One region of the Arthrobacter sp. E44 genome, then DNA from elsewhere that is predicted to be linked to it. Evidence: riboswitches for the same ligand, from Rfam matches in the RefSeq annotation. Region 1 holds a riboswitch; the other holds the start of a gene.

Region 1 (3,407 bases):
GCCTGCCACCACCGTGGCCGCCAGCGCGGGGACCATGGCAACTCCTGCCGCGGAGGGGCTCATTCCTTCGAGGAGCTGCAGGTGCTGGGCAAGGAACAGGATGAACCCGTTGAAGGAAAACAGGGCCAGGATGTTGGCGGCAATGGCCATGCTGAATACCCTGTTGCGGAACAGGGACATGTCCAGCAGCGGGTGCTCCAGGCGCCGCTGCCGCTGCACGAACACCGCCCCCATCGCCAGGCCAAAGGCAATCGCCCCCAGACCTGCTGCGCCCGGCCCTTCCGTGGCAACTGCCTTGATGCCGTACACCACGGGCACCATGACCAGCATGGACAGCAGGATGCTCGGGATGTCCACCTTCCCCGGCGCGGGATCCTTCGACTCCGGGACCAGTGCCGGCGCCAGCACCAGCAGGGGAATCATGAGGGGGACCGCTACAAGGAAGACCGCACCCCACCAAAAGTGCTCCACCAGCCAGCCGCCGAAAATGGGTCCCAGGGCCGCGCCGCCGGAGAATCCCGCAGCCCAGATGGCGACGGCAAGCCGCCGGCGGTTGGGCTCGGGAAAGATGTTGCGGATCAGCGACAGCGTGGACGGCATCAGCATGGCCCCGAAGAAGCCCAGGGTTGCACGGCCGGCGATCAGCCACTCCGGTGTGGGGGCAAAGGCCGTGGCGGCAGAGATCGCGGCGAAGCCGAGGCTGCCCATGACCAGGAGCCTCCGGCGCCCGATCCGGTCGCCGAGGCTCCCCATGGATACCAGCAGGCCGGCCAGTACCAGGGGATAGGCGTCCACGATCCAGAGCAGCTGCACCCCGGTGGGTTCCAGGGCGCGCGCAATGGCCGGCAGTGCGAAGGTCAGCGCGGTGTTGTCCACGGCGACCAGGAGCACGGGAAACATCAGCAGGGCCAGCGCCAGCCAGTCACGCCACGGCTGCCGCGGGGCGTTCTTGTCCGCGCCTGTGGGCGCAGGGCTGGTGAAAGTCGTCATGAAATAACTATACCGTCCGGACGGTATAGTTTGAAATGGCTGCCGGTTCCGTCTTCCCGCCCGGGGAAGGGCATGATGGGAAGCATGCCCCGAAAGCCTGTAGCCCGCGACGCGGTCCTTGATGCCTTCGAGTCCCTGTTGATCGAGGTGGGGGAGCGCGCTGCCACCCTTGACGCCGTAGCCCGGAAGGCCGGCGTGTCGAAGGGCGGCCTGCTCTACCACTTTCCCAACAAGGAAGCGCTCATTGCCGTGCTGCTGGACCGACTGGAGGGCCTTGCCCGGGAAGACGCCGATGCCATGGCCTCGGCCGATGAAGGCGCGGCGGCGTACTTCATCCGTTCCTCGGTATGGGCGGACACGCCGCTGGACAGGGCCATCGTCGCCGCCACCAGGCTTGCCGAGGTGGCGCATCAGGAGACACGGCGCCGGTTCGCGGCCATCCAGCAGCGCTGGTTGGACGAGATTGCGGCGGATGTCGGTCCGGGCTTGGCGAAGGCAGTTCTCTATATGGGTGATGGCCTCTACTTCAACGCAATGCTGTCGGTGGCCCCCGCGCCGGCGGGGGGAGCCGCCGCTGACGTGGAGGAACTCCTCGCCGCCCTGGAGCGGCTCCGCAGGTAGGATTTGCCATTTGCCGGGAGGGGTGGGTGCGTAGGACAATGGAGAGTTGTGAGGGCCGCCACCGGCCGTCACGGCCAACAAGTGAATAGCCTTTGATCTGCGGCGGGAGAGTTCTGCCGGAAGTACAGGCAGGCGCCGTAGGAGCAAATCCTCCCCAGGAATCTCGCAGGCCCCTGTACCGCCGCGGCGAGGCGCCTCTGGAAAGCAGCAGGCAGTTGTCCTTCTTCCCTTGGGGAGCGAAAGAACTGCCGTGCTCACCGACGGTGCAAGCGGGTCCTGCCGGGCAGGCTCCGCGGAAACTCTCAGGTCCAATACAGAGCGGGGAGGAACCCGAATAGCTGTGGCGTACCCTGCGCCGCCTGAGTAAATGGAGTTCCTTCGTGTCGGTTACCCCAGCCTCCACCACCTTCGTAGACCGCCATATCGGCGCCCGCCGCCAGGCCGACGTCGACACCATGCTCAAAGCCGTGGGCTACGACACGGTCGATTCCCTGGTTGACACGGCCGTTCCCAAGGTCATCCGCCAGGAAACCGCCCTCCGCCTCCAGGACGCCCTCAGCGAGGTCGAGGTCCTCACGGAGCTTCGGAAGCTTGCCGGGAAGAACAAGACGGCCGTGCAGCTGATCGGCCAGGGGTACTTCGATACCGTCACTCCGCCGGTGATCCGCCGCAACATCCTTGAGTCCCCGGCCTGGTACACCGCTTACACCCCTTACCAGCCGGAGATCTCCCAGGGCCGGCTCGAGGCCCTGCTGAACTTCCAGACCATGGTGCAGGACCTGGTGGGCCTGCCCATCGCCAACGCCTCGCTGCTGGATGAAGCCACCGCCGTGGCCGAGGCCGTGCTCCTGATGCGCCGCGCGAACAAGGCCAAGCCCGCCGCCGACGGCAAGACCGTGCTGGACGCCGACGTCCTGCCCCAGACCATTGCCATCGTGAAGGGCCGCGCCGAGGCGCTGGGCTTCGAGGTGGAGGTCGCCGACCTGTCCCAGGGCCTGCCCGAAGGCGACATCAACGGCATCGTGCTGCAGCAGCCCGGCGTTTCCGGACGCGTCTGGGACCAGTCCGCAGTCATCAGTGCCGCCAAGGAGCGCGGCGCCCTGGTCACGGTGGCAGCGGACCTGCTGGCACTGACCCTGATCACTCCTCCGGGCGAGCAGGGCGCCGACATCGCCGTGGGTTCCGCCCAGCGTTTTGGTGTGCCGCTGTTCTTCGGCGGCCCGCACGCCGCCTACATGGCCGTCCGCAAGGGCCTGGAGCGTTCGCTGCCCGGCCGCCTGGTGGGTGTCTCCAAGGACGACGCCGGTGTTCCCGCCTATCGCCTGGCGCTGCAGACCCGTGAGCAGCACATCCGCCGCGAGAAGGCCACGTCCAACATCTGCACAGCCCAGGCGCTGCTGGCCATCGTCGCGTCCATGTACGCCGTCTACCACGGCCCGGACGGCCTCAAGGCAATTGCCGTAACGGCGCACAGCCACGCCCGTACCCTGGCGGCCTCGCTTACGGCTGCCGGTGTTGAGGTCCTGCACGCGAGCTTCTTCGACACCCTGACGGTCCGCGTCCCCGGCCGCGCTGCCGCCGTCATCGCCGACGCCGAGGCCCGGGGCATTAACCTGCGCAGCATCGACGCCGACACCGTGGGCATCGCCCTTGATGAAACCACGACGCCGGCCATCGTCGCCCAGGTGGGCGACATCTTTGGCGCCACCGTTTCCGGGAGTTCCGTTGGCGGCGGCGAGGGCTTCGGGCTGGAGGCCGCCGTCGAGCGTTCCTCCGACTACCTGCAGCACCCGGTG
Region 2 (3,407 bases), on a different contig from region 1:
TGCAGGTGCGGCCGGCGGCGGCGGAAGGCGATGTAGCTGGCCAGGATGATCGACCAGACAAAGACAAAGCAGACAGCGGACACAGTGGTCACCATGTCGAAGGCCTTGCCCACGTCCTGGCCCGCATACATGAGGACGACGCCGGACAGCAGCAGCACGCAGGAGAGGAACAGTGCGTTCTGGGGCACCTTCCGCCGGGACAGTTTGCCAAAGACGTCCGGAGCGTCGCCTTCCTGTGCAAGGCCGAAGACCATGCGTGAGGTTGAGTAGATGCCGGAGTTCGCGGAGGACATTGCGGAGCTCAGCACCACGAGGTTGACCACGGTGGCGGCGGCACCCAGGCCCGCCAGGGAGAACATGGCGATGAACGGGCTGTGGCCTGCCCTGAACTCGGTCCAGGGGGTGACAGCCATCAGGATGATGAGGGCACCTACATAGAAGAGCAGCACGCGGATGGGGATGGAGTTGATGGCCTTGGGCAGGTTCCGCTCAGGGTTCTTGGCCTCGGCCGCGGTGGTGCCCACCAGTTCGATGCCCACGAAGGCGAAGACTGCGATCTGGAAGCCGGCCACGAAGCCCATGAACTCGTTCGGGAAGAATCCGCCGTGGCTCCACAGGTTGGTGAAGGTGGCAGGGCCGGCGTCGGACTGGAAACCGGTGAAGATCATGAACAGGCCAACAATGATCAGAGCTGCAATGGCAATGATCTTGATCAGAGCGAACCAGAACTCCGTCTCGCCAAAGGCCTTGACGGTGGTGAGGTTCAGCAGGAGCAGGATGGCCACGGTGGCCAAGCCGGGGATCCACAGGGGCACCCCGGGCCACAGTTCACGGGAGTAGCCCGCGATGGCAATGACATCAGCGATGCCGGTGATGACCCAGCAGAACCAATAGGTCCAGCCCGTAAAGAAGCCGGCCCAGGGGCCCAGCAGGTCTGCGGCGAAATCGCTGAACGACTTGTAGTTGAGGTTGCTGAGCAGCAGTTCGCCCATGGCACGCATAACGAAGAACAGCATGAAGCCGATGATCATGTACACGAAGATCACCGAGGGGCCGGCTGCCGAAATGGTCTTTCCGGAACCCATGAACAGGCCGGTGCCGATTGCGCCGCCAATGGCGATCAGTTGGATGTGGCGGTTGCTGAGCTGCCGCTCCAGGTGCGGGGCTCCGCTTCCGGGGGACGTCGGGGAGTGGGTCGTCATTGAGGAACTCCATCGTTCGAGCGGCACCCGGGGTGTCGCAAAGATTGGATTTCCTCCCCGCTCTGTCTGGGACCTGAGAGTTTCCACGCGCCGGGATGGCGTGCTTGCACCGTCGGTGAGCCAGGACAGGGCCTGGCTGCTTTCCAGAGTTGCCTCACCGCGGCGGTACGTGGGCCTGAGAGTTTCCTGGGGAGGGTTTGCTCCTACGGCGCCTGCTGAACGTACCGGCAGGGCTCTCCCGCCGCAGGTCAAAAGCGTTAATTGGTAAATCAGTGTTCAGTTATCGGAGTGCATCCGCTGTGGACTTCAAGCCGCACGGTGCATTTCGGGGCCTCCGGTAATCACAGCCGGCGACGGAGCGCCCAGCGTTCTTTGGGCCAGTTCCGCTGCCCGGCCGGATCACGGGGTTCAGTGTGGCGTCCGTCACGAACAAAAGTCAAGCCCGGCATTACGGTCGCCGCGTAACGCACCTGTACTTGCCAGCGCGCTGCATGGCGGACCGATTTGCTCTCCGGGGGCGCCATCCTGTAACTTGTGAGCCGAATCACCCATATTTCAATAAGCCTTTCGAGCTGTGGCGGGAGAGTTCTCCCGGCCATCACCGGGCAGGCGCCGTAGGAGCAAATCCTCCCCAGGAATCTCTCAGGCCCATGTACCGTCACGGCGAGGCGACTCTGGAAAGCAGTGCTGCTCCGGCAGCGCTCACCGACGGTGCAAGCAGGCCCTGGCTGGGTTTGCGGAATCTCTCAGGTCCAATACAGAGCGGGGAGGGACCCGATCCATGCCGAGCCACCCGTGGCCGGCCAAACCTGGAGTTCCTCATGACGATTCAATCCCAACCGTCTGTCTTTGCGGACCGGCACATTGGTGCACGCCGCCAGGCTGACGTCGACACCATGCTCAAGGCCGTTGGCTATGACAGCGTTGACGGCCTGGTGGACATCGCTGTCCCCAGTTCGATCCGCCAGTCCAAGCCGCTCGCGCTCAAGGGCGCCCTGAGCGAGGTTGAGGTGCTTGCGGAACTGCGCAGGCTCGCCGCCAAGAACAAGACTGCCGTGCAGATGATCGGCCAGGGCTACTACGACACCATCACCCCTGCCGTCATCCGACGGAACATCCTGGAAGCCCCTGCCTGGTACACCTCCTACACGCCGTACCAGCCCGAAATTTCCCAGGGCCGGCTGGAGGCGCTGCTGAACTTCCAGACCATGGTCCAGGACCTGGTGGGCCTGCCCATCGCCAACGCCTCGCTGCTGGATGAAGCCACCGCCGTGGCCGAAGCCGTACTGATGATGCGCAGGGCCAATAAGGCCAGCGGCCAAAACGCTGGCGCCCGCGACGGCAAGACCGTGCTGGACGCCGACGTCCTGCCGCAGACCATCGCCATCGTCAAGGGCCGCGCCGAGGCGCTCGGCTTCGAGGTGGAGGTCGCCGACCTGTCCAAGGGACTCCCTGAAGGCGCGATCAACGGGATCGTGCTCCAGCAGCCCGGCGTCTCCGGCCGCGTCTTCAACCACGCCGGCGTCATCGCCGAAGCGAAGGAGCGCGGCGCGCTGGTGACGGTGGCCGCTGACCTGCTGGCCCTGACCCTGATCACCCCTCCGGGCGAGCAGGGTGCCGACATCGCCGTCGGCTCCACCCAGCGTTTCGGGGTGCCGCTGTTCTTCGGCGGCCCGCACGCCGCCTACATGGCCGTGGCCAAGGGCCTGGAGCGTTCCATGCCCGGCCGCCTGGTGGGTGTTTCCAAGGACGACGCCGGCCTCCCGGCCTACCGCCTGGCGCTGCAGACCCGCGAGCAGCACATCCGCCGCGAGAAGGCCACGTCCAACATCTGCACGGCGCAGGCGCTGCTGGCCATCGTGTCCTCCTTCTACGCCGTCTACCACGGCCCGGACGGCCTGAAGGCCATCGCCGAGCGCGTCCACAACAACGCCCGCGTCCTCGCCACCACCCTCAAGGCCGCCGGACGGGAACTGGCCACCGAGACGTTCTTCGACACTGTCACCGTCTCAGTTCCCGGCAAGGCCGCAAAGGTCATCACCGCAGCTGAAGCGCGCGGCATCAACCTGCGCTACATCGACGCCGACACCATCGGTGTCTCCACGGATGAAACCACGACGCCGGAAATCCTGTCCGCGATCGCCGTCGCCTTTGGTGCCGGCCCGGTGGTGGACGCCGAGGGCTTCGACCTCCCCGCAGAGGTAC

The links. Region 1 has a riboswitch for glycine ahead of gcvP (aminomethyl-transferring glycine dehydrogenase). Riboswitches for the same ligand answer to the same signal wherever they lie in the genome.
Region 2: linked by a shared signal. The riboswitch ahead of cycA (D-serine/D-alanine/glycine transporter) and the one ahead of gcvP (aminomethyl-transferring glycine dehydrogenase) in region 1 are both predicted to bind glycine.

Annotation. Positions count from the first base shown of each region.
Region 1 covers NZ_JBHDJA010000005.1:29,590-32,996, forward strand. The annotation lists gene ACETK3_RS06200 (MFS transporter) at 1-990, opposite strand, end outside; gene ACETK3_RS06205 (TetR/AcrR family transcriptional regulator) at 1,075-1,611, shown strand; glycine riboswitch at 1,705-1,802, shown strand; gene gcvP (aminomethyl-transferring glycine dehydrogenase) at 1,992-3,407, shown strand, end outside.
Region 2 covers NZ_JBHDJA010000021.1:50,219-53,625, reverse strand. The annotation lists gene cycA (D-serine/D-alanine/glycine transporter) at 1-1,202, opposite strand, end outside; glycine riboswitch at 1,356-1,453, opposite strand; glycine riboswitch at 1,771-1,870, shown strand; gene gcvP (aminomethyl-transferring glycine dehydrogenase) at 2,024-3,407, shown strand, end outside.